DNA from 2 places in the Chryseomicrobium palamuruense genome. Region 2 is predicted to be linked to the other one. Evidence: a T-box and tRNA genes for the amino acid it is inferred to sense, from the RefSeq annotation. Region 2 holds a T-box; the other holds one or more tRNA genes.
What was found. A T-box is a leader RNA that pairs with one kind of tRNA and senses whether it is charged. The one in region 2 lies ahead of ACFO0S_RS13140 (valine--tRNA ligase), so its partner is inferred to be a tRNA-Val.
Positions count from the first base shown of each region.

Region 1: it has a tRNA-Val gene. The T-box ahead of ACFO0S_RS13140 (valine--tRNA ligase) is inferred to sense a tRNA for this amino acid. The anticodon was not compared.

Region 1 is NZ_JBHSEF010000009.1:233,089-249,573, reverse strand. It holds gene ACFO0S_RS02760 (GNAT family N-acetyltransferase) at 1-82, shown strand, start outside; gene yfkAB (radical SAM/CxCxxxxC motif protein YfkAB) at 128-1,240, opposite strand; gene ACFO0S_RS02750 (TRAP transporter permease) at 1,329-3,347, opposite strand; gene ACFO0S_RS02745 (DUF1850 domain-containing protein) at 3,360-3,812, opposite strand; gene ACFO0S_RS02740 (TAXI family TRAP transporter solute-binding subunit) at 3,799-4,776, opposite strand; gene ACFO0S_RS02735 (SDR family oxidoreductase) at 5,045-5,911, opposite strand; gene ACFO0S_RS02730 (alpha/beta fold hydrolase) at 6,029-6,817, shown strand; gene ACFO0S_RS02725 (ArsA family ATPase) at 6,868-7,782, opposite strand; gene ACFO0S_RS02720 (cory-CC-star protein) at 7,801-8,064, opposite strand; gene ACFO0S_RS02715 (carbon starvation CstA family protein) at 8,119-9,855, opposite strand; gene glsA (glutaminase A) at 10,027-10,959, opposite strand; gene ACFO0S_RS02705 (helix-hairpin-helix domain-containing protein) at 11,015-11,224, opposite strand; tRNA gene ACFO0S_RS02700 (tRNA-Val) at 11,298-11,370, shown strand; gene ACFO0S_RS02695 (ZIP family transporter) at 11,464-12,189, opposite strand; gene ACFO0S_RS02690 (AAA family ATPase) at 12,256-12,816, opposite strand; gene ACFO0S_RS02685 (transcriptional regulator) at 12,890-13,111, opposite strand; gene ACFO0S_RS02680 (1,4-dihydroxy-2-naphthoate polyprenyltransferase) at 13,211-14,131, opposite strand; gene ACFO0S_RS02675 (penicillin-binding transpeptidase domain-containing protein) at 14,207-16,222, opposite strand; gene ACFO0S_RS02670 (hypothetical protein) at 16,334-16,485, shown strand, end outside.
Region 2 is NZ_JBHSEF010000026.1:158,244-174,728, forward strand. It holds gene hemB (porphobilinogen synthase) at 1-92, shown strand, start outside; gene hemL (glutamate-1-semialdehyde 2,1-aminomutase) at 93-1,385, shown strand; gene ACFO0S_RS13130 (hypothetical protein) at 1,473-2,054, shown strand; gene ACFO0S_RS13135 (hypothetical protein) at 2,029-2,220, opposite strand; T-box leader at 2,285-2,503, shown strand; gene ACFO0S_RS13140 (valine--tRNA ligase) at 2,564-5,206, shown strand; gene ACFO0S_RS13145 (bifunctional folylpolyglutamate synthase/dihydrofolate synthase) at 5,558-6,841, shown strand; gene ACFO0S_RS13150 (bifunctional folylpolyglutamate synthase/dihydrofolate synthase) at 7,113-8,285, shown strand; gene ACFO0S_RS13155 (sensor domain-containing diguanylate cyclase) at 8,362-10,065, shown strand; gene ACFO0S_RS13160 (hypothetical protein) at 10,092-11,252, opposite strand; gene ACFO0S_RS13165 (PulJ/GspJ family protein) at 11,451-11,945, opposite strand; gene ACFO0S_RS13170 (PulJ/GspJ family protein) at 11,926-12,378, opposite strand; gene ACFO0S_RS13175 (VanW family protein) at 12,601-13,995, shown strand; gene ACFO0S_RS13180 (GspE/PulE family protein) at 14,011-15,675, shown strand; gene ACFO0S_RS13185 (type IV pilus twitching motility protein PilT) at 15,691-16,485, shown strand, end outside.

The sequences.
Region 1 (16,485 bases), on a different contig from region 2:
ACAGTTTTATGATAAAATCGGTTTCCAAGAAGTGGAAGGACTCCTTATTTCCGATGAGCAAGTTTCACGTTATACATTTTAAAAAGAAGACCTATTCTCACCTTACCTGGCGAGAATAGTTCTTCTTTTATTTTGCTTTTCGATTGCTAAAATCAACTTCTGGGTAGTAAGCATCTTTCACCAATAGGTTAGGCCCCAGACACTTTACTGCTGGGCAATGGCAATTCATCGACCTGGCCGTAGCTGTCTCTACCCAGTTCTCATAAATTTCCGGGAGAGAAGTTTCCAGCAAGTTGCCTACCTTTGCTGCTTCCCCAAAATCAGTCACTGCCACTTCCCCCGTGAAAATATTAACGTTTAAGCGCGAACGTCCATCCGGGTCATTTCGAACCGTGACATTTTTTTGTGCACGGAGCAATGTGAGCAACTCCTGATCCTCAGTAGACTCACTACACGAGTAAAATGGCAACGTACCAAATAACATCCATGTTTCCTCGTCTCGAACAGTGAGTAATTGACGAATGGCTGCACGAGTCTCATCCAGCGTCAAGACATCCAAGTTCGAAGCGAAACTGACAGGATACATCGGATGCACTTCATGACGACTGCACTTCATGTCTTTCACCACTTGACGATGAATTTCTTCGATATAGGGAAGTGTTCGTTTATTAAGCATGGTTTCTGCAGACACAAAGACGCCCATCTCAGAAAGACGACGACTGTTCTCAATCATCGTAGCAAACTGACGTTTTCGAACGGCTACAGGTGGCGGTGTCGGCATGTTCGCAAAGCCACCTTCCATGAAGTCTTCGATTGTTCCCCAGTTATGTGAGATGTGTAAAACATCCAAGTACGGTGCAATCGTTTCGTAGCGCTCGAACGGCATCGTTAAATTGGAGTTGATTTGTGTTCGGATATTTCGTGACTTGGCATATTTTAAGAGAGGCAGGATCACTGTCTCAAGTGATTTCTTTGAAAAAAGTGGCTCGCCTCCCGTTAGACTGAGTGTGCGCAGATGCGTAATCTCATCCAGTTTCGCAAAGATTTTCTCAAGTGCAATCGGTGTTGGGTCTTTCAACGCCAATATGTCGCCAACCGCACAGTGCTCACAACGCATATTGCACAGATAGGTTGTCGTGAGTTCAATGCTGGATAGCATCAGCTTTCCGTGGCGCGTGACATCGAGATACGCTTCCCATTCATCTGTTGTAGGCGTTTGTTTATTATGTAAAAGTACCATTGGTTGTATTTCCTTCTCTCTATCATTTTCCACTGCTCTATTGTACACATTTTGACCATAAGAAAAAAGAGCAGCCGAAGCTGCTCTTTTAGGTCGTACTATTCGCGGTCGCGGTTTCTTCTTTACGACCTTTGATAAAATTCAATCCCGCAACAAGAACAACAATTACGAGTCCAATTATATCTGTAAACCCTTCAGGTACGATCATAAGTAGAGCCCCTACCCCTAGAACGAGTCGTTCTATCAAGTTAAGGTGGGTTCGGTAATACCCTTCCACCGCTGCGCCAAGAGCGAGAATACCAATCACGGATGTGATAACAATGATCACAATCGACATAATCTCAGGCCGTGCAAATTCAGTGGCGTTCGTAGCTACTCCTGTTGTATCAATCATCAGCATAGCCGGATTGTAGACGAACAGATACGGAATGATGAACCCGGCGATGGCAAGACGTAAAGCTTGGAAACCAGTTCGCATTGGGTCGCCTCCAGAAATTCCCGCACCTGCAAATGCCGCAAGAGCGACAGGTGGTGTGATATTGGCAAATATACCGAAGTAGAAGACAAACATGTGCGCAACAAGCACTGGAATATCGAAGGTTGCAAGTGCTGGCGCAGCCATTGTCGCTGTAATGATGTAAGCTGGAATGGATGGAAGACCCATCCCTAAAATGATCGACGCAATCATCGTAAAGAACAATGTCAGGAATAATGAGCCAGCACCTAAGCTTGTAATGGCAGAGGTCATTACGGTACCGAAACTTGTTAAGCTCACAACCCCAATTATGATCCCGACGACCGCACAGGCTACCATAACCGATAGTGACTGCTTAGCACCAGATGCCAAAGCATCTACAATATCCATGAAGGACATACGCGTTTCTTTACGAAACATACTTACAATAACCGTCAAAATAATGGTATAGAATGCCGCATAACCAATCGGTGTCGAAATCGCAAGAAAATAAATTAATCCGACAAGTGGCAACAGCAAGTGTCCGCGAGACTTTAATACTTCTTTAAGTTTCGGAAGATCCGATTTCGGAACCCCTCGAAGATTATCTTTTCCTGCACGGAAATGCACTTGGGCTATGACGCCGAGATAATACAGTACTGCTGGTAAGAGAGCTGCTAAAGCAATCGTGCCATAACTGACACCTGTCGTTTCAGCCATGATGAAGGCACTTGCTCCCATAATCGGAGGTAAAATCTGTCCACCGACAGATGCACTGGCTTCTACGGCTCCTGCAAAGTTTTTCGAATACCCTACTTTTTTCATAAGTGGGATCGTAAACGCACCCGTTCCCACGACATTCGCAACCGCGGCCCCGTTAATACTTCCCATAAATCCACTAGAGACAACCGCCACTTTTGCTGGTCCTCCCTTTTTACTTCCTGCGAGTGCGAGTGCTAGATCATTAAAGAGTTGACCCATCCCTGACTTCGCTAAAAAAGCTCCAAACAAAATGAAAAGAAAGATGAACGTAACCGAAGCACCAATGGCGCTTGAGTAAAGTCCTTCTGTTTTCAAATAAAGTTGTCCAAATATATCCCCTAGGTCATATGGTCTTGTCATTAACCGGTTCGGCATAAAGGACATATGACTAAAGAATGGATAGGACAAGAAGAGCAACGCCATAATCGGTAGGATCAGCCCCATAATTCGACGAGATGCTTCCAAAATTAACATAACGGCTAAAATCGCCATAACGACATCCATCGTATTCGGTATTCCACCACGAGTCGTTACAATGGCTTGGTATTCAACAATCAGGTAGGCTGCTGTGCTAAGTGAGAGCAAGAATAGGATCCAATCATAGAAAGGAACCTTCGTCCGGTCCTGCGATTTGGTTACTGGATAAATCAAGTAGACAAGAGCGACCCCAATGGCCACGTGAATTGAACGCTGCAGGAGCTGTGGCATAGGATTAAATGTAATATAGAGATGAAAGAGTGAGTAGGCGACAGCCAATAGTGTAACAAACCAAACGATCTTTTTATTTGCAAACTGTCGTACAACTGACTCTTTATCAAACTTCTCTAAGATTTCTTGCTGATTATCTGCTGCTGGGTCAGCGGCAATGGTTGCTTTGGGTTCTACTGCCATAGTTCCACTCCTTTATGTATGGATGAGCCACCATGGATAATAGGTGACACGAATAACAATGTCCACGTAATCATCCACGTACTTATAGATAGGGACTTCTTGTCCGGAAAAAAACATCGTGGTTTCAATTGAATCTGAAACGAAGAGACGGAGTTCGGGAAATGATTGGTTCATTTTGAAATGCACCAAACCATCATCCGACGGTATGACTTCTCCATCACTTGGCACACCAGCCCCGAACGTCTTAAATGCCGTCTCATAGAGTAGGAGTTCATGATGATGTATACGGTAAAACTCTTTCCATTCTTCTTTTTCCACTGAATGGATCCATCGAAGCTCTACTTCATTTGATGGATAAAAGTGCGTATATTGTTCACTGCTCACTTGAATCCCTTTAACTGGAATACAAAAAAGAAAGAGAGTGGCGATCGCCACTCCCCACTTCCGCTTTTTATTGCTCGTCATAGTAGCGTTGTGCACCTGGGTGAACAGGAGCTACCATACCTTCTTGAGCAGCTTCAAGTGAAATTTCAGTGGCTGCTTGGTGCGCATTCGCTAAGTCGCCTAGTCCTTCAAAGAATGATTTCGTCATTTGATAAACATCATCTTCACTTAAATCTGAACGAACAACAAGTGCGTTCATGATAGCAGCAGTTGGAACCGCTTCTTCATTTCCATAGGTTCCAGCTGGGATTTCAAGTGCGACGAAATACGATTGATCTTGAGCGATTTCAGCAATTTTCTCCGGGCTTACACTTACGATTTTTAAATCAATCGATTGTTCAAGTTCCATAAGGGATGCATTCGGAATACCAGAAGTAAGGAATGCTGCGTCTAACTGGCCTGCCTTTAAAGCATCTGCTGCTTCTGCATATCCTAAATAATCAACTTGAATATCATCATATGTAATACCGTGGCCGTTTAATAGGTTCCGTGCATTCACTTCAACACCTGAGTTTTGATCCCCAACTGCCACACGCTTACCGACAAGGTCTTCAATCGTTTCAATACCTGTATCGGCTGTTGTTACGATTTGAACATAGTTTGGATAAAGCGCTGCGATTTGTTGTACGTTGTTAACCGGCTCTGAGAAGTTTCCTTCCCCATTCACTGCTTCACTTAATACATCACTCATGACGAAAGCCATTTCAATCTTTTCTTGCGCTAACAAGTTCATGTTTTCGACCGAAGCACCAGTTGCTTGGGTTTTCGAATTGACACCGAACTCCGAAGAATAGCGCTCTCCAAGTGCTGTTCCGATGATATTGTATGGACCCGAAGATCCTCCCGTACCGATTGTCACGATATTTGTATCCAGTCCTTCTCCGTCTCCCGAGCCAGCACTGCCACTGTCGTCAGAACCACACGCTGCCAGGATAGAACCAGCTAGTAGAATGACTGAAAACCCTTTCAAATATGTCCGTTTCATGTTAGATGACCCCCTCTAGTTAAATTACTCTGTAATTATACACAAAATTTATTTCAATTGTTAGAAAAATCACAGTTTTCCTTTTAAAATGGTTCAGATGGAATAAAATGATAGAAATATATTTCATAAACTTCCTTTATTTGGTTTATTATTAATAATAATTCGTTATATTGGGTAAACATTCAATAAAAATGAGAAGTTTTTTTCTCCGAACTCAGTGTAAAATAGAGCTAAAAAAGCATAAATAAGAGCAGCCGAAGCTGCTCTTTTACGAACTCATCCACATTCCACCATTTACGTGGATGCACTGTCCCGTCATATATGCTCCATCTTCTGAAGCAAGAAGTACATAGGCACCTACTAGATCACGTGGTTGCCCTGGACGCCCAAGCGGTGTATCGGTACCGAATTCCTCGACATGCTTTTCATCAAATGTCGCAGGAATAAGGGGTGTCCAGATCGGTCCAGGGGCGACCATATTCACTCGGATGCCCTTGTCCGCTACATTTTGCGCGAGGCTACGCGTAAACCCTACGATGGCTCCTTTAGTGGAAGCATAATCAATCAGTTCTTTATTGCCCATGTACGTTGTGACCGATGTCGTATTGATGATTGAACTTCCTTGTTTTAAGTGAGGCATCGCAAGTTTTGAAAGGTAGAAGATGGGATAGATGTTCGTCTTATATGTTAGATCCCACTGCTCAGACGTAATATCTTCAATCGAATTTTGCGGAAACTGTTTCGCTGCATTGTTGACGAGAATATCCAGTTGACCAAATTCTTTCACTGTCTTATCCATTAACTCTTTACAGAAAGATTCATCGGAGACGTCACCCTTCACTAGGAGACATTTAGCCCCTCGGTCTTCTATCATGCTTTTTGTCTCTTCCGCATCACGATCTTCTTCTAAGTAGTTGATGACGACATGAGCACCTTCAGCTGCAAATCCAATAGCTACAGCTTTTCCGATCCCACTATCTCCACCTGTAATCAACGCTACTTTATCTTTTAATTTTCCAGAGCCTTTGTAATCCGTAGGATGGACCGGTGCGGGTTCCATCTTGGATTCGACACCTGGTTGCTTTTTCTGTGTCTGAGGCGGTTGCCCATCTTGTTGACGTTCATGAATATTCATTGTTCATTCCTCCTCCTCATTTTTCATCGTTATTTGTTTTCCCTCCCTACATGCTTTAAAACGTTTTAATTTCTCTTGAAAAGGGGATTTACATAGCACAACGAAAGGAGCCCGAACATGTTAACGACTACTATCCACTCTCATAAAATGGCTTTTTCAGAAAAAGGATCGGGACCCCCTCTTCTGGTCCTGCATGGATTGACGGGAAATCGACATATGTTTGATGAGGAGACACGCATTTTAAAAAAATATTTCCGCGTCATTGCGCCTGACTTTCGGGGGCACGGGGATTCAGACCGCCCCTCCTCGTACACGCTTGATGACTTAATCGAAGACATTGTAGCGCTGATTGATTACCTCGAGTTACCCACCGTCTATCTTCTGGGCGTCTCCATGGGAAGCTATGTCGCCCAAGGCGTAGCGATCCGACTAGGCGACCGTGTGGAACGGCTTGTGCTTGTCGCCACAAAATCAACAGGAAAGACATCCGCCATGCAAGCTCTTTTTGAAAAACACGGAGATGAACTCAATGGACTTTCACATAATGCGAAATTACTAAAAGCGTCGAAGTATATGTATCATGATTTGCAAGCAGTTGGAAAATGGAGTAAAGAGGCCGCGAAAAAATCAGAACCGATGTCCGCTGAACAGATTGAAGCAGCGAACCAGGCACTCACGGAATTTGATTTCACACCGGACTTGTCGAAAATCACGGCTGAAACACTTGTCATTAGTGGCGACCATGATCAATTGAATCCACCGGAAGAGGCACGAGAAACGGCACGCCTGATTCCTCATGCCACATTCGCTGAGTTTAACCAATCTGGACACGCACCGAATGTCGAACAACGCATGCTCTTTTTAGATTTCGTACTTGAATTTCTAGGTGTCGAGCGGACAACATGAAAGAAGGCTTATTCCAGAACCAAGTGAACTTGGACTGAAATAAGCCTTTTTTATACATAGGTCGCATACTGTTCAAATTGGTCTTTCGTCGAGATATCACGTGCGAAAAATGGAATATAAATTCGCTTTTGTTTCGCAAATCGTTTGGCGATCGTCTCAAGATAAGGTGCTTCTGCTTCTTTTCGCTCAAGCATGAAAGCCCCTTCGACCTTCTCAGGTAACACTTTATTGATAATCAGTGTGCGAACATGAATCCCGTAATTGTGAAGCATGTCGACAGCTTTTTGCGTCTCGAGAATGGGCAACCGTTCCGGGTTCAAAACAAATATGTACCCCGTCTTCTCTTCATCTAACAAGATGTCCCGCACGGCTTTAAACCTTCGCTGACGTTCCCTGAGCACATCGTAGATGGGATCTTCTCGAGGTTTCCCGTCATTTAATAGCTGTGTATAATTCTCATTGGTCTTCTCTCGCTTTTGAAGCAACCCTTCAATCCACACACCCATCAACTCCGGAAGGGTTAACAGACGAATCGTATGTCCTGTTGGCGCTGTATCAAAGACGATGCGGTCATAATTTACTTGTTCATCGAGAACAATAGAGACAATCTTATCAAATAGAGCGGCTTCGTCTGCACCAGGGGAGGCCTTTGCCGTATCTAACTGTCGATACACTTCTTGCATCATCGTTGGATTGACCGTGCCCTTTACATTCTGCTTCACTTGGTCGATATAGGCGGTCGTTTCCACTTCCGGATCGATTTCAAGTGCAATCAGATTAGGTGCAACCTCTTTTCCCTTACTTCCAATCGCTGTATCAAATATGTCTCCGACGTTATGCGCAGGATCTGTCGATACCAGTAATGTCCGTTTCCCTGCTTTCGCGAAATTCCACGCTATGGCTGCCGCGGAGGTCGACTTCCCGACACCGCCTTTTCCTCCGACGAATAAAATGCGTTGTTCCATCTCGTTGTTCCTCCTCTCTTAACAGCATCTAAACCCAGTCATCGGTGATTTGTCCATTCCTACACGAAGATGCCAGTCATGAAACTGCTCCATCATATACGGGTATAACTCGAGCGTGTAATAATACGCCGGATTCGGGATGCCAAGCATTTCGGAATAGAGCATGAACAAAAACAAATCATCTTGGTCACGAAGTTCTCGTGCGATTTCCGACCGGTGCGGCATCGATAATACTTCATCATAAAAAGCTACGAGGGCTTTCATCTTATCAAGTAATGACATGGTGCACCTCCTCGTTTGAATGAAAAGAGGCTGCACGGAGCAGCCCTTTTTACACTAATCTTCGAATTTATAGTCCGGGTCAATTCCCTTACGTAAAGCGGAAACGGCAGTCAATAAAATCCACAGCGTGAATCCAAAAATGATGGCGCCGAATACAAACAAGAGCGTGTTCGGGTTACTTCCCCACATGGCCCATTGGAAGAACAGTTGCTGAGCCATTGCATACATGGTCATGAATACGAGGAAGATCATTGGGATGAGGGCCACCCAATAATTTCGGCCCAACCACTTCAACCAAATCGTGATCAGGAGTAGTGATATACCCGCTAGTAACTGGTTAGATGTACCGAACAATGGCCATAACAAGTATCCGCCTGAACCGAAGCCGTTTGGACCTTGCGGAATTAAAACAAGAGCTGCAGAAGAGACGACCGCAATTGTTGTCGCTACATGCGTTTTTGTCAGGACGGGCATGTTATATTCTTGACCAAGTTCGGCAATAATATAGCGCATAAGCCGTACAGATGTATCAAGAGTCGTTGCTGCGAAGCTAATGACAATGATTGAAACGATTGTCGTTGCGACTCCTGCCGGAATGAAGAGGCCTTCTGCAAGTTGAGCAGCACCCTTAACGAAGTTGCCTAGCCCCCCACCACTCGCAGCTGCGAAACTGGAATAACTTTCACGGAAGGCATCCGCATTCGGGAAGAACGTGATGACGGCCATAATAGAGACAAGTGCGAGAATACCTTCACCCACTGCTCCTGCATATCCTACAAAGCGAGCATCTGTTTCTTTATAAAGCTGTTTGGAAGATGTACCTGAAGAAACCAATCCGTGGAATCCGGAGATGGCACCACAGGCAATCGTGATGAACAATAGCGGCAACCAAGAAACGTCATTGGTCGCATTGGCCATCGGCGCTGTAATCTGAGGATTTGTGAATAATAATCCCAAATAAAGAATTAACAGACCCACGACAAGTTGGTGTGAGTTAATGAAATCACGTGGTTGTAACAACTTCCATACTGGTAGCGTGGAAGCAATATAAACGTAAACCATTAAGAACATGATCCAAATAAAGAAAGCGGTCGAAATGGCTCCTAGTCCAAACAAGCCTGCTCCCTCTTCACCACCCATATAGCGGACAAGGTCAATTTGTAGCCATTCGACATTACTCGCTATGACTGCCGTCGCATACATGATGACAAGAGCAATTAAGGATGGAATTAACATTTTTCCTTGCTTTTTATAGACAGCATAGCCAATCCAAATCGCTAATGGGATTTGAATCATAACAGGTAACACCGCTGCCGGGAACGAGATAAAGAGGTTCGCAATGACCCATGCAAACACGGCATTGACCATAAGTACTAAAATTAAAATGATGAATAAAAACAAGATTTTTCCTCGTTGGCCAATTAATTTGTGCGCAAGCGTTCCGACAGATTGCCCCTTATTTCGCACAGACAGGACTAGAGTTCCAAAATCATGGAATCCAGCTGCGAAAACGGTGCCCAAAACGACCCATAAAAACGCAGGCAGCCAGCCCCAGTAGACTGCAATAGCCGGCCCTAAGATCGGCGCAGCACCTGCAACTGAAGTAAAGTGATGTCCCCAAAGAACCCACTTATTTGTCGGGACAAAGTCAACACCATCTTCAAAACGATGAGCAGGTGTGACATAGTCCGGGTCCAGCTTAAAGATTTTTTCTGCCAAGAATTTCGAATAAAATCGGTAGCCTAAAATGAAGATAAATAGTCCAATCGAAGCTAATGCAATCGCATTCATTTCCAATCCCCCTTCTACTTCCCATTTTTGCTTACCTCATCATATTAAAATAAGGTCTGAATTATTTCAATATTAGAAATAAACAATTTATTATTTTTTTCGACTTTTTTTTTATTTTTTTTGGGATTCAGTCAAAAAAAAACCTCTCACTGGATGTGAGAAGCTTATAATTTAGAAAACCGAGAGATCCCATTCTTCGGATAATCGCTTCAGTAATTGAATTCCCTTCACACTGTTACCACGAGAATCGAGTGGCGGCGAAAGAATACCGATTCCCATTCGGTCACTGACCACAGCAAGAATGCTTCCGGACACCCCACTTTTTGCTGGGAATCCAACTTTAATCGTAAATCGAGAAGAGGCATCGTACATCCCACTTAGGAGCATGTAGGCATTGGCCGTCTTCACGTTGGCATCTTGCAGGATTCGCTCTTCAGAGAACGGATCAACACCTTTGTTTGCGAGTAGCGCACCCATGCGTGCAATATCTTCTACATTGACAGCAATCGAGCACATTTGAAAATACAGGTCGAGTGAGTCTTCGGTGTCGTGAATGGATCCGGATGCTTGTAAGAAGTAGGCAATGGCTTTGTTCCTGAGCGCCGTCGATTTTTCGGAATCAAAGACCTCTACATCCACATAGATACCGTCATCTCCCGTCAGTTTGCGAGTGAATTCCAGCATATTGGACAGCGCTTCGTCCCCGTCGCGTTCAGCAATCATGGAACTTAAGACGATAGCACCAGAGTTGATCATCGGGTTGTGGACATTCCCTTCTGATGTACTTTGAATCCCCATAATCGTATTAAACGGGTCACCTGTTGGGTCGAGGGTGATTCGCTCAAATACAGCTTCCTCTCCAAAGTTTTCGAGAGCATACAGAAAGATGACGACTTTGGAAATGGACTGCATCGTAAATTTATGGTCTACGTCACCTGTTGAAATCATTCGGCCAGCCGTATCCATGATGCTGACGGCAAATACGTCTGGATCGACGCGTTCCAGTGCAGGTATGTAGGATGCGACTTTCCCGTTGTTTTCACAGTTCTTTTCACAGTCATAAAACATTTCTTCGAGTTGTTTTTCATGTTCTTTTAAAGGCATAGTGGACTCCCTCCTTATGGGCAGTTTGCTTTTCTTTTACCCGTTACTTAGGGATTTAATCTACTCGAAAGGCAAGTTGGTGAGTATGGAGGGCAACAGATAAAATTTTTATAGCCTTTGGGCCTACTCCGTGATAGGCTTTTACTTCTTCCAGCGATTTCATACATAGTTCTTCTAATGTATAGATAGAATGAGCATGCAATGCACGCGTGGCAGGCTTTCCAATCGTTTGTGGCAAAGGTGTAGATGATGAATATGAAGTCATGGATTGAACCTCCTTCAAAATAGTGTTGCACTATCTAGGAAAAGCGGTATAATAATCTTTGTCAGTTAAATTAGATCCTGTAGCTCAGCCGGGAGAGCGCCACCTTGACAGGGTGGAGGTCGCTGGTTCGAACCCAGTCGGGATCATTGGGTGCCAAACCCACGTGGAAGCTGTCGGAACACGGCTTTCACACGAAAGAGTCCTATTAGACCGTATGTCTAGGGGCTCTTTTTTGATGTTTAAATTAACAAGAGAAGCACTGTATAGCCAAAGACGCCGCCGAAAAACGCAGGATAACTACTCTCTCGCTCTTCAGGAAGTTCTTCCTTCATCACGTTTAAAATTATTCCTCCAGCAAGCAGCGCTACGAGATACGAAAGAATAAAGGGATGAATCTCCGTCACAACCCCTGTTGCCCACCCTAACAAAATCGAAGCCGTCAATAACCACCGTCCGTATTTTTCATAATCCTTATCGTGCTGCTCGTCCAGACTACTATCAATGGTGATAAAGTGAACGCCAAGTGCCACAAAAAAAGCCCAAGGCCCGAGAGAACCTGTGAACTCTTCCCGGACAAGAAGATAACCAATACTGAAATTGTATAAAGCAAAGGTTCCGATATGAACCCAAAAGACCCCAGCGTGATGCTCAATGGATGAAGCATCTGTCCGATGCTTATGAGATGTTTTTACAAATTGTTCTAACCCATAGAATAAAACAAGACCAAATAAAGCAATCATATAAATATGGTGTTCAAAGAAGGACAGTAGACCTTCTCCTTTTAACTCTTCCTGAAAATCACCGAGTTCAGGGAGGAGATGTAAAAAGACGTAAGCCACTGCAATTCCACCTGCAATAGATAAAAACTGGCTACGCGGTTTTCTTCGTAAAAACTTCAAATGCCTTGTAAATAAATGAATGATGATAAACCCGATGACACAAAGAAAGCTGAGTCCCGTGCTCATATGATGGCCTCCTATCTTGGCTCATACTTTCACGTTACCCAGCTCTTATTTATCTAAACAGTCCATTTATAAATTAAAGTGAGTTTTAATTTGCAGTGCGGCTTGTTGTGCATCTACATTCATTGTATCGACGTGTAAATAGTTTTGCACTTGTAGTTCTCCTGGGTGCGAATTCAGTCGGTAGTTTTCGGCAGTGGTAATGACATCGTTTCGTGACCATTCCAAGTTTCGCTTGAACGGCTTATGTTCGAGTCGGTTCGGTGTGACGTTGCGCGCCAAACGCTCTTCAAGATCAGCTTCTAGTTCTACGTGATAGACGTCTGCACCTTCTGCCTCAAAAATTCCCACGACATTTTCAACGTAGTTCCAGTCAATATCTTTGTCGAACCGCCAGACAAACGTAAATATCAACCCTTCTAAGTCACTCTTTGCAACCTCTTCAAAAATTTGCTGACGGAACGAGTTCACGAGTCCCTGTCCCCGTTTGGTACTATAATCAAAAAAGTTGGAGACCAAATCAATCGTCATGTGATTATGAAATAATTTCAACTCAGTGATTTTCGCTAACTCCTGCCCTACCGTCATCTTCCCCACGGCTTGTGGCCCAAACAATAAGACTAACTTCATTCCCATCCATCCCTTATCCACTAGCAAGACTGCTTAAATTTTTCCTATTGTACCATATGAAAATGGATGAATGTTAGACAATTTCCCGTTCTTTATGGAGGACCGGTTGACTAGCGAGGATATGATCGAGTAAAAAGGTTCGTTTGGCTCGTTTGTTATAGTCCCATACCCATAACCTCTCCCCGTTCATCTTTAACACACGAATACGACGCTTCGTTACATTACCCGCTTTATCCATATACACAATCTCAACGACTTGATTATATTTCATTGCCTTGACCATATGGTCTCGCATACTTTCCGACCTCCTTTATCTGTTCTTATTATATGGAACATACGTTCTTTTTACAACCAAAAAGAACCGTCTACTCTGAAAAAAGTAGACGGTTTCCCGTTAAATTAACCATTCAATAAATAACCCAATCGTCAACAATATCCCGACAAACGTATTGGTTAACGCAGTCGACTTCATCGCAGGTCCCATCATCTGTGGCTGCGTTTTGCCTAAACGGAAGCTCTTAATAGCTTTCATCGACTTGGGAACAGCAAGCAGGACAAGAAGTGCCCAAGGTGTCACGATTTGCATCATCACGAGCCCGATGATCCACGCATAAGAAATGATGAATGCAATTGCGAGGCCTGTAATCGCCTTTTCACGACCTAGTAAAATCGGTAGTGTCTTTCGGCCACCGATTGTATCTTCCTGGATGTCGCGGATGTTGTTGGACATATTGATGGCGCCAACTAAAACTCCAAATGGAAGTGAGAGCAAAAGCGCCCACGTCGTCACTTCAAGCGTCTGAAGATAATAGGCAATCAAGATAAACCCAATGCCCATGAAAACTCCAGCAAACACTTCGCCGAAAGGTGTATATGCAATCGGAAGAGGACCTCCTGTATAGAAGTAACCGACAGCCATGCCGACAACTCCAATTGCGATTAACCACCAGCTCGTGGAGGCAGCGATGTAGATACCAATTAATCCGGCAATCACATATAAGATCAAAGCGACGCTTAAGACCATACCTGGTTTAAGGCCGTGGCGAACAATTCCGCCGCCGATTCCAACAGATTCTGCTGTATCTAAACCCTTTTTAAAATCGTAGTATTCATTGAACAAATTCGTAGCAATCTGCAGACAAAGTCCCGCTGCCATCATGGCAATGAACAGTCCCCAGTGAATCGATGTATCAAATAGAGCCATTACCGTCCCTAAAATAACAGGAACAAATGTAGCCGTCAGCGTATGAGGGCGCGTCATTTGCCACATTAATTTTCCACGTGAAATCGGTACGGTCGAATCAAGTGCAGTCATTTCAAAAATCTCCTTCGCATCTAAACTACTCAGCACTTCATTATATCATTATACTTACTGCAAAGGGTGCGCGATTTACTGTCCGTAAAGAAGTTGATAGACGCGCGCGACCTTCTCTGCCACGTACCCACTTCCGCCATTGTCTTCTACTTGTTCAATCATCATCGCTAGAATGAAGTCTTCTGTTTCCGTTGGGTAACTCACGAAGAACCCGTTCTCTTGGCCTTCTTCGTTTAGACTTGCTTTCAGCTCAGCCGTCCCCGTTTTCCCTGCGACCGGAATCGATGGAAGGTTTACTGCCTGGGCAAATCCATCCACGACCATCCGGCGCATTCCTTCACGAAGTACAGCTGCATGTTCCGGACTCACCATACCTTCTTTCCACACGACTTGATCCTCCTCTTCCATCAGAAGAGTCGGTTGCCACATCGTCCCGTCTGTTACAAACGGCTGATAGGAAATGGCTAAGTGAAGAATGTTCGCGAGCATCTGTCCTTGTCCAAATGACGTATCGGACAATTGTCCTTCTGAAGAGATCGTGCCATCATTTGAAACTTGTGAAGCCTGTAGATTCAACAGAAATGGAATGGTTTCTCCGAATCCAAATTTTTCAAGGCCGGAGACAAAGGGTTCTCTTCCCATGCGCAACGCTTGTTGGGCAAAGTAAATGTTATCGGAATAAACGAGCGCTTTCGTCAAATCAATCGGATTGGGCGCTTCCGGGTGAAGACGTGTGACGCGATAGTCGCCCCAGGACGCATCTTTTTGCCACTGTGCCCCTTCAATGACAATGCCCTCTGTAGGGTCAAGTGTGCCGTTCGCCATTCCAATGGCTGCTGTAATTGGCTTTAACGTAGATCCTGGTGCGTAGGATGCCGCAAAGCGATTGAGGAGCGGTTTCAATGGATCATCACTGAGCTCTTGGTACCTCGTCTGGGTCATACCAAGCATAAATTCGGATGGAATGAATCCGGGAGAACTTAGAAGCGTCAGTACTTCTCCTGTTTCCGGGTTTACCGTCGCAGCTGTCCCCGGCTCTCCGTCCATCGAATCATAGGTGATGCGCTGAAGCTCTGCATCAATGGTCAGTTCAATCCGTTTCCCGTCTTTTGCGGGAAGCTGTGCAAGCGTCACATTCTCTGCGCCTTCTGCTACTGGATCGATGTAAATGGTCTTCCCGTTTTCCCCACGTAGACGTTCCTCTAAATAGCGCTCCAACCCTTGACGACCAATGACGTCAAACTCGGTGTACCCTTCGTCTTCATGTTCGGAAAGTTGTTCCGCGGTAATCGGTCCGATATATCCAATTAGGTGAGACGTGGCTTCTCCGTATGGATATTCACGCATTTCTGCAGTATTTAAAAGAACACCCGGAATGGTCAGGAGCTTATCTTTCAAAGGATCGGTTGACGCCAGTTTATCCAGAGGGACGAACAGGTCATCACGAACCCAGCTCTGCGAAAGTTGATTATCAATATATTCTTCTGTGACGCCTAGAAGTGTGGCGAGCTCCGTTTTTGCCGCTAGGTCTGTGAACTTTCCAGGCACGACACCAACGTCAAACCCTGTACCATTAATGGCCAGTGGATTTCCATTACGGTCATACAGTTCGCCGCGTTTGAACGACTGTGTCGAGACACGCACTTCATCTCCTGTCATAAGACCAGGTAAAATAAAGCCTTCATTCCAGTCCACCACCCACGTTAATTCATCGTCTGCTTCAATGGGATGTAGCGTCATATCTTGTTCCCATTCAATAGGTCCTGCAAGTGTTTCTATTTTAAGTTGAACCGGAAATTCAGCAGGTTCCGTTGGTTCCCACTCCGTGTCTTCCGGTGCTCGTGTAAAGGTGATTTCTCGCTCCGTAACCCCTAGGGCCTCGTCAAGACTTCGTTGACGCTCGACGAATGCTACTTCATCCACCGTCTCTTTCGTCGTTTCCGACACAAAATCTGTATACATCGTCTCATAGTCCGCTTCGTTCCAAGCAGCAACGTAAGCTTCTAGACGTTCTTCCGGTGTAATGTCATCTGAACACCCTGCAATCATTAGGACACTTAGTAAAGAAATGGTCCATCCCCACTTTTTCATGCTCTGACCCCTTTCTGTATTGTCATGATTCGTTCACTAGTCTTTATTGTTAAGAGTATCATAGATGGTAGACTATATTGTAGACACATAGGTTACATAGGAGGTTAGGAAATGGAAAAGAAATGGAGTATTCGACTTATACAGTTTGCAGCGATTTTTGGATTTATCGGAACATATCTCGGTTCACATATGGCCGGTGTGATGGATTACTCGTTACGCCCGATCCATGCCCACATCTTACTCGTTGGTTGGTTATCCGTCTT
Region 2 (16,485 bases):
TGGAAACCATGACAAGCATGAAACGTGCGGGTGCGGATCTTATTTTGACGTACCACGCAAAAGACGTCGCGAAATGGTTGGAGGAGAAGTAAATGACAAAATCGTACACGAAATCACACGAAGCATTCACCGAAGCGAAAGACTTGATGCCAGGTGGCGTTAATAGTCCCGTACGTGCATTTAAGTCTGTAAACATGGAACCGATTTTCATGGAAAAAGGAAAAGGGGCTATCGTCACAGACATCGATGGCAATGATTATATTGACTACGTTCTTTCATGGGGTCCTCTTATTTTAGGGCATACGGACGAAAAGGTTGTCTCAGAAATTCAACGTGTGGCTGAGCTCGGTTCAAGTTTCGGTGCATCCACACTGATTGAAAACGAAATGGCGAAACTTGTAATGGAACGCGTGCCATCGATTGAAATGATTCGTATGGTATCTTCAGGTACAGAAGCGACGATGTCTGCACTTCGTTTAGCGCGAGGCTTCACAGGCCGCAATAAGATTTTAAAGTTTGAAGGCAGCTACCACGGACATGGGGACAGCTTGTTGATCAAAGCAGGGTCTGGTGTGGCGACACTTGGACTCCCTGATTCACCTGGTGTACCGGAATCGGTAGCGAAAAACACATTAGCGGTGCCATTCAATGATTTAGAAGCCGTGAAAGAAGCATTCCGATTATATGGAGACGATATCGCAGCAATCATCACAGAACCAGTGGCAGGAAACATGGGTGTCGTCCCACCTCAACCTGGATTCTTAGAAGGCCTACGCGAGATCACCTCTGAACACGGTGCCCTTCTTATTTTTGATGAAGTCATGACCGGATTCCGCGTCGATTATGGGTGTGCTCAAGGCTACTACAATGTGAAGCCAGATCTTACGTGTCTTGGTAAAGTTATCGGAGGCGGCCTACCAGTAGGTGCATTCGGTGGACACCGTGACATCATGGAGCAAATCGCACCTGCAGGTTCCGTCTACCAAGCAGGTACGTTATCTGGGAACCCACTTGCGATGGCAGCAGGGTACGCAACACTTTCTCAACTAACACCGGAAAGCTACAAGCATTTCCAAAAGCTTGGCGACCGTCTTGAAGAAGGTTTCCGTCGCGTTGCGTCGGAATTTGATATCCCGCACACCGTGAACCGTGCAGGCTCGATGATCGGCTTCTTCTTCACCAATGAAGAAGTAATTAACTATGACAAGGCGAAAACATCTGACCTCGCATTGTTTGCAGATGTTTACAAACTCATGGCCGAGCAAGGCGTCTACTTGCCACCGTCTCAGTTTGAAGGATTGTTCTTATCGACCGCACACACGGAAGAGCACATCGATCAAACAATTGAAGCGTTCCGTAAGGCATTTGAGCAGTTGAAGAAATAATACATGACAAAGACCTGATCTCACTATCGATAGGAGAGCAGGTCTTGTTTGTTTCCTACGAGCATATGCTTTGGCAGGAGGGATGTCATGAAGAAAACTTGGACAGAACAACAATCGTTTGCACTGGAACCTGCACTTGGTGCATTTCATGGAGTGGAAGAATTCAACATCCAACCGCTCTTCACCTGGAAACAAGTAGATGGACAGTGGGAGTTAAAGGGACTTTATAAATTGATGGTACGAGCAGAGATTCAAGATGAGAGGGAAGAGAACGGCGATTTTGACGCGTCCGTGACACAAATTGATGACGTCGACCGCGAGAATACAACTGCCTATTTCGAATACGCTTTACCGTTCCACGTCTATGTGGACATCGATAAAGTGGCGAATAATTCGCAACCGTCCTTTGAACTCATCAGTCATGATGCGGACTATGATTCGGGATGTATCCACTGTTCATGGCAAGCATCTGTCGCGTATGAGGAAGCAGAAGCCGCTGTAGAATCCACGTCGGCGTATTACGAAATTGAAGACGCTATTGAAGCGTGGCAGGAATCTACGATTGAAGTTCCGGAAGTGGAAGCCGTGCACCCAGATCAACTTCCCAAATGGAAAGATACGTACACGACAATCCGAATTCCACTTAAATCACATCATGGTAGAACATAAAACTGAGTGCTACAAGGAAAAGTAGTAACAAAAAGTCGCCGGTGGTTGGAACGATAAGTACGCGGACGAGCTGGAAGCAGGTAATCGGAATGCAGATGGCTTTGCAATAGAACCGCGGCTTGCGAATCCATTCGGGCAAGTAGTGCGGGTTGTAGCGCCGTTTCATTAGAATCACCTCCTTTCGACAGCTTGACGTCTTGCAGCGGATTGCTTACAATAAGAACACATAACCAAATGCAACGAACGGGAAGAGTAGACAATCCCCTGATCTGTAGAGAGAAGGCCACTTGGTGAAAGGTCTTTGATGAGAATTGTTGAAGGTAGCCCGGGAGCAGCTGTCGTGAACATTGAGTAATGACAGCCGGCGTGAAGCCGTTACCGATTGAAGAGCATGTCTATTTAGGTAGGCATGAATAAAGGTGGTACCGCGATCATTCCTCGTCCTTTTTTAAGGACGGGGATTTTTTGTGTTCTGCTCCTCTTCAATCTACAAAAAAGGAGTGACTTACATGACAAAAGAAATCGAAATGCCAACCAAGTACGATCCGCAATCGATCGAACAAGGCCGTTATGACTGGTGGCTTGAAGGAAAATACTTCGAAGCTCATCCGGAAAGTGACAAAAAACCGTATACCATCGTAATTCCACCACCCAACGTGACAGGAAAACTTCACCTAGGTCATGCGTGGGATACAACGTTACAAGACATCATCACGCGTATGAAACGTATGCAAGGCTATGACGCGCTATGGCTTCCAGGAATGGACCACGCCGGAATTGCAACGCAAGCAAAAGTAGAAGAAAAACTGCACTCTGAAGGCAAGACACGTTATGATCTTGGTCGCGAAGCTTTTGTGGAAGAGACATGGAAATGGAAAGAGGAGTACGCAGGCCATATCCGCTCACAATGGGCAAAACTAGGCCTTGGACTTGATTATTCCCGCGAGCGTTTCACTTTAGATGAAGGTCTGTCTCATGCCGTTCGCGAAGTCTTCGTAAAGCTTTACGAAAAAGGCTTGATCTATCGTGGCGAGTACATCATTAACTGGGACCCAGCTACGAAAACCGCGTTATCCGATATCGAAGTCATTCACAAAGAAATTGAGGGTGCCTTCTATCATATGCATTACCCGTTGACAGATGGAACCGGGGCGATTGATGTTGCAACGACGCGTCCGGAAACAATGCTTGGCGATACCGCGGTTGCAGTTCACCCAGAAGACGAGCGCTACAAGCACTTGATCGGAAAAACCGTAACGTTACCAATTGTCGGGCGCGAGATTCCGATTGTAGCAGACGATTATGTCGATATGGAATTCGGGAGTGGGGCTGTTAAGATTACGCCAGCCCATGACCCGAACGACTTCGAAATCGGAAACCGTCATAACCTAGAACGTGTTCTTGTCATGAACGAAGACGGTTCGATGAATGGCAACGCCGGCAAGTATGACGGGCTCGACCGTTTCGAGTGCCGTAAGCAAGTTGTCAAAGATCTACAAGACATGGGTGTCCTGTTTAAGATTGAAACACATGTTCACTCGGTAGGTCACTCGGAGCGAAGCGGAGCAGTTGTAGAGCCGTATCTATCGACGCAATGGTTCGTAAAAATGAAGCCACTTGCCGAGCAAGCGATGGCGATCCAAGGCACAGAGGGCAAAGTCAACTTCGTTCCAGACCGTTTTGAGAATACCTATATGCGCTGGATGGAAAACTTGCACGACTGGTGTATCTCTCGTCAGTTATGGTGGGGTCACCGAATTCCGGCTTGGTACCACAATGAAACTGGCGAAGTATTTGTAGGGCACGAGGCACCAGCAGATAGTGAAAACTGGCGTCAAGAAGAAGACGTTCTGGATACGTGGTTCTCTTCTGCACTATGGCCGTTCTCTACAATGGGCTGGCCAGATGCGGATAACGAAGAATTGAAGAAATACTATCCGACAGATACACTCGTTACCGGGTATGACATCATTGCCTTCTGGGTATCTCGTATGATCTTCCAAGGTGTCGAGTTCACTGGACAACGCCCATTCAGAGATGTACTGATCCATGGTCTCGTGCGTGACGCGGAAGGCCGGAAGATGTCGAAGTCTCTCGGTAACGGGGTCGACCCAATGGATGTTATTGCGCAGTACGGGGCGGATTCTTTACGTTATTTCTTATCAACAGGCTCGTCACCAGGACAAGACCTTCGCTACTCAACCGAAAAAGTAGAAGCCGTTTGGAACTTTGCGAATAAGATTTGGAACGCTTCTCGATTCGCATTGATGAATATGGACGGTCTAAAATACGAGGAAATTAACTTAGATGGCAAGAAATCAGTGGCAGATGCGTGGATCTTAACGCGCCTTAACGAAACAATTGAAACAGTGACGCGTCTATCTGACCGCTACGAGTTCGGAGAAGTAGGCCGTGCTCTTTACAATTTCATCTGGGATGATTTCTGTGACTGGTACATCGAGATGGCGAAACTTCCCCTTTACGGAGAAGACGAAGAAGCGAAGAAAATGACGCGTTCTGTGCTTGCCTACGTACTGGACCAGACGATGCGCCTACTTCACCCATTCATGCCGTTCATCACGGAAGAAATCTGGCAGAACCTGCCGACAGAAGGTGACTCGATCGTCACAGCTGCTTGGCCAGAAGTACGCAACGACTTGAACTTCCCAGAGCAAGCAGAAGAAATGAAACTTCTCTCTGAAATCATTCGCTCTGTCCGCACGATACGTGCTGAAGTACAAACACCGATGAGCAAAAAAGTACCGTTGATTCTATCTGCGAAAGACGAGAAGTCACTTGCCACACTTGAGAACAACGCTGCCTACATCGAGAAGTTCTGTAACCCGGAAACGCTTGACATCGGTTTGCGTCTTGACGCGCCCGAAAAGGCCATGTCTGCGGTTGTAACAGGAGCAGAACTGTTCTTACCACTTCAAGGTTTGATCGACATCGACGCAGAACTTGCGCGTCTTGAAAAAGAACTTGCGAAGTGGGAGAAAGAAGTGAAGCTCGTTCAAGGCAAGCTCTCAAACGAACGCTTTGTCTCCAAAGCACCTGAAGCGGTTGTCGCCGAAGAACGCGCGAAAGAAGCGGATTATCTTGAGAAGCGTGATACAGTGATCAAGCGTTTAGAAGAATTGAAGAACTTGTAATACATCTTGACCCCTATTCTCGGAAGAGAGTAGGGGTTTTGTAATGAATGGCCAGTATTCGTATGGAGTGACCGACGGATTAATAGACTCCGACGGTCACGTTTAGCATCCTTCGTTGAACATGGTTAATGTAGGTTGTTATCTAATGTGGTGATTGTATCAAAGAAAGTGAGCTAAAACCGAAGACTTCTAGAGGCTTTAGAGTGGCTCAACTGACCCCTACGGGGGTACAAAGCGCAAGCTTTGGGTAACCCGGAAAGAAATAAAAGACATCGACCCTCAAGATTGCTATACTGAATTTGTACTTTTACGACACACGAAACATTACTCGGAACTAAGAGGAGACACGCTATGTATACCAATCTAAAGGACTGTCTTAAATTCGTATTTTCCATCCGCAATGAAAACTACAAACAAACGCCACTCGACCTGGTGGCTGACATATTACATGATTTAGGAAACCCTCAGAACAACATTAAAACCATTCACCTAGCTGGATCTAATGGAAAGGGCTCAACACTCAATGCCATCCATTCCATCCTAAAAGAACATAACTTGAAAGTCGGCGTCTTCACGTCTCCGCACATCCATCACGTCAACGAGCGCATCATCGTCAACGGACAACCGATTGATGAAGACACATTGCTCAATCACTTTAATACGATTATTGAGATTTCTGAGAAAAAGTATAACAAATATCCCACGTTTTTCGGCATGATGGCCATCATCTCGTACCTGTACTTTGACGAACAACAAGTCGATGTAGCGTTGATGGAGTCCGGAATAGGTGGACGACGCGATTCAACAAATGTCATCACACCACTCGTTTCTGTCATTACGACCGTTTCCTACGACCACACCGATGTGTTAGGGGAGACGATTCAAGAAATAGCTTCTGAAAAAGCAGGAATCATTAAACAAGGAGTTCCGGTTGTATCGAGCGTGAAAAATCCGGAAGCCCAGCTTGTTATTCGCGAAACGGCAGCTGAAAAAAAGGCACCACTTCAGCAACTCGAAGATCACATGAAAGTATCCAATGTTCGACTTGAAAATGGATATCAACTTTTTGATTTGGAAATTGGTGAAGACCGCTACGAAAATATCGAGCTCTCCATGTTCGGAATTCACCAAGCAGAAAATGCAGGACTGGCAGTTACAGCTGTTCTAACTTTACAATCTCATTTTGACATTCATACGGAAGCTATATATGCAGGACTTAAAAAAGCGAAGTGGGCAGGCCGTTTTGAAAGATTCGGCGAACACATCGTGATTGATGGTGCGCACAATCCGGAAGGGATGACGATGTTGCTCCAAACATTAGCTGCCGTGTACCCAGAGTATAACTATCATTTCCTATATGCAGCACTCGAAGAAAAAGACAACGCATCCAGCGTCGCCATGGTCGATCAAGTCGCAACTGACATTACGTTCACTAGCTTCCAACATAGTGGAGCTACACCAATAGACACGTTGATCGAGTACTCGTCACACACAGAAAAATCTGCTGTCGACGACTGGAAACAAGTCATTAATCAATTCCATGAAACTCATAAAGATACCGAAGTCCTGGTCATTACAGGATCTCTTTACTTTATGAGCGAAGTGCGGGAACACCTGTTAACGATGGAGTTTTAATTTATTCATTATGAATCCCCACAAAACCTTCGCTTTTCTGAGGGAGCCTCCCGGAGCCTCCTCGTGGCATACCAAAGCTTGCACTTTAGCCTCGACTGTGGGGTCTCCGGAACACTCTGACCTTCTAGAAGTCTTCGGTTTTGTGGAGATTCATTCACTTATTGCTCATCGGAGATTTTTTCTCATCATGTTGCTATATTATGAATTAACTCGACTTTCTAAAGTGAATTTAGAAGCCGAGCTTTTTGTGAATCTAAGGGGGACATACATAATGCAAATTCCAGGATTGGATGCATATAAGGAAAAGTGGGGGATTGGTAGTCGTTCTGTAATTGAGCCAGGACTCGAGCGCATGGAACGAGTCTTGGCTGAACTCGGAAACCCTGAACAGCACGACAAAATTGTGCATGTTGCGGGTACTAACGGCAAAGGCTCCACGATAGCATTTATGAAGGCCATTTGTGAATCACACGGTGTCACGTATGGTGCATTCCAATCGCCTGCCATATTAGACGTACATGATCAAATCACTATCAATGGTCAAAACGCCACAGAAGTGCAACTCGATTCCGCCATGAGACGAATAGCTGAGACGAAAGATGCTGATTCCTTAACAGACTTCGAACTCTTAACCATCTGTGCTTTTCTTATCTTTAACGAGTCCAATGTTGAAATCTGGTTGATTGAAACCGGTATGGGGGGAAGATACGATAGCACGAACGTGATTCCTCAAAGCATTGCAATCATCACGAGTCTAGCAATCGAACATACAAACTTCCTGGGTGAGTCGCTCGAAGAAATAGGGGAACATAAGGCAGGCATCCTAAAGCAAGATAGTGACGTATTCTTACCGGAAGATATCTATTTACCCCCGTTTGAGCGAGAGGCGGATATGAAAAACGCGCGACTCTTCCGCATGAGACCCTTAACGGAAGATATCGAGCTCTCCTTACTAGGTGAACATCAACGTATGAACGCCACTTTAGCTTCCACAGCTTTAAGTCAATATCTTCAGTTAGATGATACACTTCTTAGATCAGGTCTTAAAAAAGCATTCATCCCTTTCCGTATGGAGAAAATCACTGAAAATATTTACTTGGATGGTGCACATAATCCTGCTGCTGCAAAGGCGCTTGTAGAAACTATCCAAGCTCAGTTTTCTAATGAAAAAATCCATTTCGTTATGGGAATCTTAAAGGATAAAGATTTTGAAGAGGTGTTACGGACTTATGAAACAGTGGCGAACAAGTTCACATTTGTCGATTTTTCATATGAACGCGCACTTAAGTCAAATAGACTAGTCGAATTATGTCGAATTCAAAATGTTTCTTGTAAACATATTTCAGAAATAGATATAAATTTATTAAACAACGATAATTATAGGTCTTTTATAACCGGTTCTTTGTATTTTTTAAGTGAATGGAAATTGAAAAACAGGATTTAGTGCCTTAGTGAAGTATAGTAAAAGAGTGCTATAATTTGATTTGTCAGAAAACCAAATAACTGGAAGGAGGACCATTGTGAAGTTTAGTAAACGAACCAAACTGAATATTATTCTGCTGTGGGTATTTACTGCACTACCGATGTCGATCTTCCTTTACTACTACTACCCTAGTCAACCTATCGACTGGAGTATCTTCATGTTGATGGTCCTATTGGCCATTGCTACCACAGCCATCCCAATTTATATTGGAAATGTAACGATTTTTTTCTCACAATGGGTAACTGTAGCGGCATTCTTAGCTTATGGTGCTGGCGTTGAGATGATTCTTGTTCAACTTTCTATACTTCCAATGATATTCCGAGTACTCTTCTTACAAGATTTACCGTACCGACTCATTTTCAGCTCATGGATGTTTATTATGGTCTCTTTCTTGTCCGCCAGTGCTGCGCATATCGCGGGATATCAGATCGGCTCTATGGATACGATTCAAATTCTCCTGGGTGCAACGATATTCATGTTTGTGAGTTTGTTAAGTAATCATGTCATTTTATACAGTAGAGAGCGTATCCTCGGTCAGAAGGAAAAATTTTTCAGCCGCGATGCTCTGTGGGATTACGCAGCCGGATTAGTTACCTTACCGTTTGCGGTTGCGTTATATGTCCTTCAGCTAACCATGGGGTGGCTTGCATTTCCACTACTGGGTATACCATTTCTACTTATTACATATGTGATGCGTATGTACAACACGGCTGAACGAGCGAATATTGCACTTGCTAAAGCGAGTGCGTTCGGCCATGAATTAGCGGATCGATTAAGTGTGGAACAAATCGTGAACATGTTCTTAGAGCACTTGAAGAATTTACTTCCGGCGGATAACATCTATATTATCGATAACTTAAAAGGCAATTATGTTGTGATGCGTGCATTAGAGGATGGACATGAAATGCGCATTGACGTTCCATCGGATACGATTAAGAACTCATTTATTCATTACTATTTCACGTATTCTGAGAAACAGTGTTATGTCAAATCGAGTGAGTGGGTCCATGAAGCTCCTGACTTTTTAAAGAACGACATGAACAGTTTGCTAATTGTTCCGGTCCATCGGAATAAAAAGACAGAAGGATTGATCATACTTACGGCAAGGAAAAAGTATGCCTTCGAAAAGTTCCAGCTTGATATCGTTCACTTACTGGCCACGTATTTTGCCGTATCACTTGAGAAAGCAAAGTATGTCAATGCAGCAGTGGAGAAGAGCGAGACATGTGCCTTAACCGGGCTGCATAATTATCGATTCCTGAATAAAACACTAGAAATCGAACAGAATCGTTTGAATTCGAATCCGCACCTCATTTTGTCCGCATTGATGTTAGATATTGATCACTTCAAACAAATCAATGATCGGTATGGACATCATGCTGGAAATATCGTACTAAAAGACTTTGCAAAGTTAATACAGAAGAATGTTCCGGAGGATGCAGTAGTCGCAAGGTATGGGGGAGAAGAGTTTGTCATCATATTACCTCAGTATACAAAAGAAGAGGCGACGAAGATTGGCGAAAAAGTTCGTCAAACCGTGGAAATCCATCCATTCTTAGTGGATTCGGATTTAACGAAAAACCGTTTGGACGAAATCATCTACATCACGGTCTCTATAGGCGTTTCAAGCGCGCCAGAGGATACGGATGAAACGATGTCCTTATTACGCAACGCGGATCGCGCTTTATACATTGGCGCGAAGCAGGCGGGTAGGAATAAGGTGGCGGAGTATTTGAAATAAAAAACGCGGCCGTTATGGTCGCGTTTTTATTGATATTGAATATTTTCAATTAATTTCGTAATTTCTAATTTAGTAGTAGAAAATGAATTGTTTGAAACTGATAAATCTATATTAATTTTGCAATCTGTTTTAAACTGGTTCAGGTTTGAGATTGATAGTACTATATAATTTGGGGATGTTGGAGATTTCCAATCAAGTTTTTCTAACTGTTCGTTTGTTGGAGGAGAAAGAAAACAAATTTTAGTGTTTTCTAATTCAACATTTCTAGCATTTACTTTGTTGTTGAAAGCTAACTTATTAACAATAATTGTGGAATTCTTTATTTCTAATTTTCCGCTAGCAGAAGCAGGGAAGTTAAAAAATAAATCATCAGTTATCAACATGAAATTATTCAATCTAATCTGGTTTGCTTTAAGTTCAATGGTGTCATTAGAATATAATGTATAAGCCGGGGTAGTGAAATTTTGTATTTTAGCTATTTGTATAGTGCCTTTAGCAAATATGTCGTTTGTGATTGAGTCGTTTCCACTATTACCTTTCAATCGACTTTCTACACATTTGTTTTGTTCAATACAAAAAGTATTAAAAAATTTATTTAATACGGAATCCGAAGTTACTTTACTTGTCTCTGGTGTTCTAGTGACGCCGAAATTCATGGGTAAAGTAAAAGTAATATCAATTGATTTCTGAGTTGCTTGCTCTTTACCGAGACTTCGTATAATAAACTGATTATTATTCACATATGAAATCATATTAGTAGAATTAATATAATTTACGGTAGCAATTTTTTCAAATTTATTAGTTGAAAAGTTGAAAATTTGTATTTCTATTGGATTATTTACTCGATTGAATTTATTGTAAAGAGTTTTAGTGAATGACTGTAATAGTGATAACTTGGAATTGATAATTGCTTGGTTAAACTGCTGGTTTGTCCAACTTTCGTTCACTCTTACTAAGTTATATAGTTCATTTTGTGTTTTTAAAAAAAAACTCTGATAAGTTTCTTTACTATATTCAACTCCCATTTCTGAATACGCACCTGAAACTATTTGATTATCTGTTTTAACTACCTGCTTCGCCTGATTCATAGAAGCCATTGTAAACGTAGTCGTTATCATAATAAGTAAAACGACTAGAACAAGAGTGATGAGCAGTGTATAACCACGATTTGATGTAATGTACTTCATATGAATTGGCCTCCCAGAAAATCTAACCTAAAATAAGTATACAGGCTTCGACAAAACTTGCCAATCTTCGAATAGATATCCTCACTTATTCCATTAATTAAGCGGCACTTGCCACCGTTAAAAAAGGGTGACTTATTTAGGTAAAATTTTAAATTACAACAAATCATCCTTCTAAAAAAGACCTCATCTTGAGTTCCTTTAGTTTGCTGTTAGTTTTGAGAGACGAGTACTTAAAGTATAGTTAATTGTCTCAATATCTTTAAACGCACTAGACAGATCAATTTTAACTTCCATATTAATTCTGTTATTACCAATTGAATTAGAAATTAGACCATTAAGCGTCCTATTACAAGGAGATATGAGTTGATGTGGCGCTGAATCAACTAAACTGTATGTGATTCCATTACGTTTGGAAATCGTTTCTTTTGAACAAGAACCACCTTTATAAATTGTTAATGCACCATTTTCAATGGTGAGAGCGTGAATTGTGTTTTTTGTATGCTCGGCTTGCAATTTCGCCAAAATTACATTTGCTTCTTGTTGCAACGTTTGTTCAGTAACAGCGTAAGTATTATAATCAATTGTTTGAAAGAAGAATCGCCAGATAATAACTGTTAAAAAGCTTACGATTACGATGGCTGCTAAAATTTCTACTAATGTTATTCCTTTTTGATTATGGATAGACGAGTTCATTGAGATTGCCCTCCACTAAATAGCCATAATTGGTTGCACGTATTGTATCATCTTTATAAATATGAATAGTCGTTTCAAACAAATTCAATCCATCAACAAATTGATTATCGACTATAATCAAAGCGGTAAGTGGTGAATAGGAAGAATCGATGATGTATAAATGATCTTGGGGTATTTCAACTCCTCGAAACATTTCATTAGGTCCTGCAACTCTTACTTCATATCCACTTGTCTCATAATAAGAACTTTTTGCTTTAACCAATACATCCTTCGCCACCGCAACAGCATCTAAACTTTGCTCATTCACATCGTTTGTTCGAAACATATTTGGAAAGATACTTAGCGATAAGGTAATAACTACTGCTAGCAGTACAACAGATGCTAAAACTTCTACTAACGTAAATCCTCTCGAATTCAGAAAATTTCTTAACATCTATTGCACCCCCGTTCAAATCACTTTATACTTTCATCATATCAAACGTATCAAAAGAATGAAACAAAGGAAGATTCTGTTGCATAAATTTCATATATTCCACCAAAAGACATATTCAATGTAATAGAAATAACGTTACAATGATGATAAAGATAATGAATATATGATTTTTCGACTATAAAAATAGTTAGTCAATATTCCAACAAAGGGTGAGGAAATAGTATGAAATCATTTAAATATTTACTGACCATACTACTTGCATTACTATTATTATCTCCATTTGTTGCTGCAGACGAATTTCTTCACACGCTTGGTGGAGAGGTTGCTCCTAGTTTAGATAAACAAGAATTATCTAGCTTTATTACAAATGAAGTTGCGATTTGGAGCGATTCGGCATCTGTTCAATTGAATGCAAATCATCCCAATCTTGAAGTTACGCCAAATGATTTTCAATTTAATATAGAGAGTTCAGTCCAGCAGTTTCTTGATAAAGCAGATGTACCATGGTACGCGTTTTGGAAGAGAAAACAAGAAGTACATCAACCACTTGTTGTAACGATAAGTGATCGTCTCACAGAGGCTCTTGATCTAGATCCTTCCATAGATATGGTGCAATCGAGTAATGAACTACATTTGAAAGCAAGTGTATTAAGTGATGAACCTATCCAATTAGTAGCAAGTAATATTTCGACATCGGATATGGAACGTTTTTCATTTGTTCATGTACAAACAGGGTTATCTGCAGCGGAGCTTCTAACAGTCAGCGAACTATTAAATGATCACACTTTGCAACCTCAAGAAGAATTTTCATTACTAACTATATTAAATGGAGCTGCAGCGCCTATTAGTGAAGAGACGGCGAATTTTGTCGCATCTATGTTCTATATCGCTGTTTTACAGTCAGAATTCGAGATTTTAGAACGTCACTCACAAGGAATTGTCCCAAATTATACGACTCTAGGCTTAGAGGCGATGATTAGTGAAAAACTTGTTCGAGATTTTAAGTTTAAAAATACGTTTGATTCGCCGGTAACGATTAATGTAATTCATAATGCAGGGGTTTTCTTAGTAGAATTTTATACACTTGCACCCGACTCCAACGCTCGATACGAGGTAGGTTCAAGAGAAGAGATAGAACCAAAGCGAATTGAACGACTCGTGGCGGATTTAAGTTATGGGGCTGAGCGGAAAATTGAAACGGGTAGAAGTGGATGGCGGGTAACTACATATCGGACTATCTCATCATCAACTGGATCATTTGAAACGCAAGAAGTTGTCGCGCGGGATTATTATCCACCTGTACATAATGTTTATGAAGTTTCGTCACAACTACCCCCGGAAGTGGTAGTGACACCTACAGATGGTCAAACAACGGGGGATGGATCAATAGGAACAGATGGAACGACACCTGGAACTGATACTCCAACGGATGGAACGGCTCGATCCGGGTCAGGTGATGGAGGGGGTACTTCTCAGGGTGGAACTACCGGGGATAACACGAGTAACAATGGAGTTGGTTCTGGAGGAAGTTCTTCAGACGGATCGAATTCTAATGGAGGTTTATCAGGAGACGGGTCGAATAATGGCTATGATAAAGGTGGAAATAAAATTAATTAGAAAGGGGTGCTCACGATGCGGGTAAATTCACGAAAACGTTTAGGTGATATGCTTGTCGATGCTGGCATGATTACTCATGAACAGCTTGAATATGGACTTCAAAATAAGTTGCCAACTGAAAAGCTTGGAGATTACTTCATTCGTGAGAACCTTATTACTGAACAACAATTAATCGAAGTTTTGGAGATGCAACTCGGTATTCCTCACGTGAACCTAACACAGTATCCGATAGATCCTGAACTGACGGCTTTGGTTCCAAAAGAATTAGCAAAACGATTACTCGTTTTACCGATTAAAAGGGAACGAAATAAATTGCTACTCGCGATGTCGGATCCAATGGATTATTTTGCAATTGAAGAGGTCAGGATGTCTACAGGTCTTCAAATTGAACCAGCAATTGCAGCGAAATATGATCTATTACGGATGCTCACGAAATTTTACGACTTGAAAGAAACAATGGATATGTCACTGCAAGACATTATTCCCCAAGACATTGATGACGAGAATCAAATCATGGATTTAGACTCACCAATCGTTAACTTAGTAAATCAACTGATAGGTAACGCCGTTACACAACGGGCATCAGATATCCACTTTGATCCACAAGAAACGGATTTCCGGGTTCGTTATCGTATTGATGGGGTGCTTCACTTAGAACGAGCCTTACCTAAATATATTCAAAACGTTATATTGGCACGTATTAAAATTATGGCGAATTTAAATATCACTGAGCATCGTATTCCCCAAGATGGTCGGATCAAGCAAAATATCAACATGAAACCTGTCGATATCCGAGTTTCCACTTTACCAACTATTTACGGTGAAAAAGTTGTAATGCGGGTACTTGATCTGACAAATGCGATTAATGATATTAGTAAGCTGGGCTTTAGTGACGACAACTTAAAATGTTTTAAGAAAATGTTGAAGCGTCCAAACGGGATCGTCTTGATTACCGGCCCAACTGGATCAGGGAAATCCTCGACTTTATATGCTGGTCTAAATCGATTAAATGAAGATGAAGTGAACATCATAACAGTTGAAGATCCAGTCGAGTATCAATTAGAAGGTATCAATCAGATTCAAGTAAAAGAAGAGGTCGGGCTAACATTTGCGGCAGGACTTCGTTCGATTCTACGGCAAGATCCAGATATCGTCATGATTGGGGAAATTCGAGATTTAGAAACGGCACAAATTGCTGTTCGGGCTTCTCTAACAGGACACTTAGTATTAAGTACCCTTCATACAAATTCTGCTGTTGAGTCAGTCTCTCGTTTGCGTGATATGGGTATTGAACAGTTTCTAATTGCTTCTTCACTCGTAGGAGTTATTTCACAGCGACTCGTCCGCCGTGTGTGTCGAGACTGTGCTGTGAAGGAACCTGTATCTACTCGAGAGAAAGAATTATTTAGTGAGAATGGTATCGAAATTCATGAAGTCGTTAGAGGGGTAGGTTGTCCTGCGTGTAACAATACAGGATATCGTGGTCGGTTAGCAGTTCACGAAGTTTTGGAAGTAGATGATGATATTCGTTCAATGGTAATGGAAGGAAAGAGCCAGCGTGAAATTATGCGGTACATGAAAACAGCTGGTATGAAAACTCTTCTCCAGGATGGTATGGAAAAAGTCGCTCAAGGGATTACCACGACAGAAGAAGTATTTAGGGTCGCAACACTTGATTAAAAGGAGGTGGCATACTTGGTCTATTCAATTCTGGATTTATTAAATACAAGTTACGAACAAAATATCTCTGACTTACATATTACAGTCGGTGTGCCGCCCATGTTTCGTAAACATGGTAAATTGATTCCGGGTGGGGAAGTTACATTAACTGAAGAAATGACAGCGCATATGGTCAATGAAATTCTTCCACTTGATAAACAACAAGAGTTTGCAGAACGAGGAGAAACCGACTTCGGATTTGCGTTAGGCGACAAATGTCGCTTCCGTATCAATGCCTACCATCAACAAAAACGAGTAGCGTTAGCAGCGCGTCAAATCTCTAATAAAATTCCAACACTTGAGCAGCTTAATATGCCTAAGGTGTTATACGATTTGGCTGAACGTCCGCAAGGATTGATTCTGGTCACTGGTCCAACAGGTTCTGGAAAGTCAACAACACTCGCAGCGATGATTGATCATATAAATCGCACGACGAGTCGCCATATTTTAACTCTTGAAGATCCAATAGAATATGTACATCCGCATAACCAATCCATCGTGAATCAACGTGAAATTGGAGCCGACTCTCAAACCTTTGCCAATGCATTGCGTGCCGCACTTCGACAAGATCCTGATGTCATCCTGGTTGGTGAGATGCGTGACCTCGAAACCATCTCGACGGCTATTACTGCAGCAGAGACAGGACACTTGGTTATGGGTACGTTACATACAAGTTCCGCACCGACAACAATTGATCGTATCATAGATGTCTTTCCGCCTTTTCAACAAGGGCAGATACGAATCCAACTCGGAAATGTTTTACAAGGAATT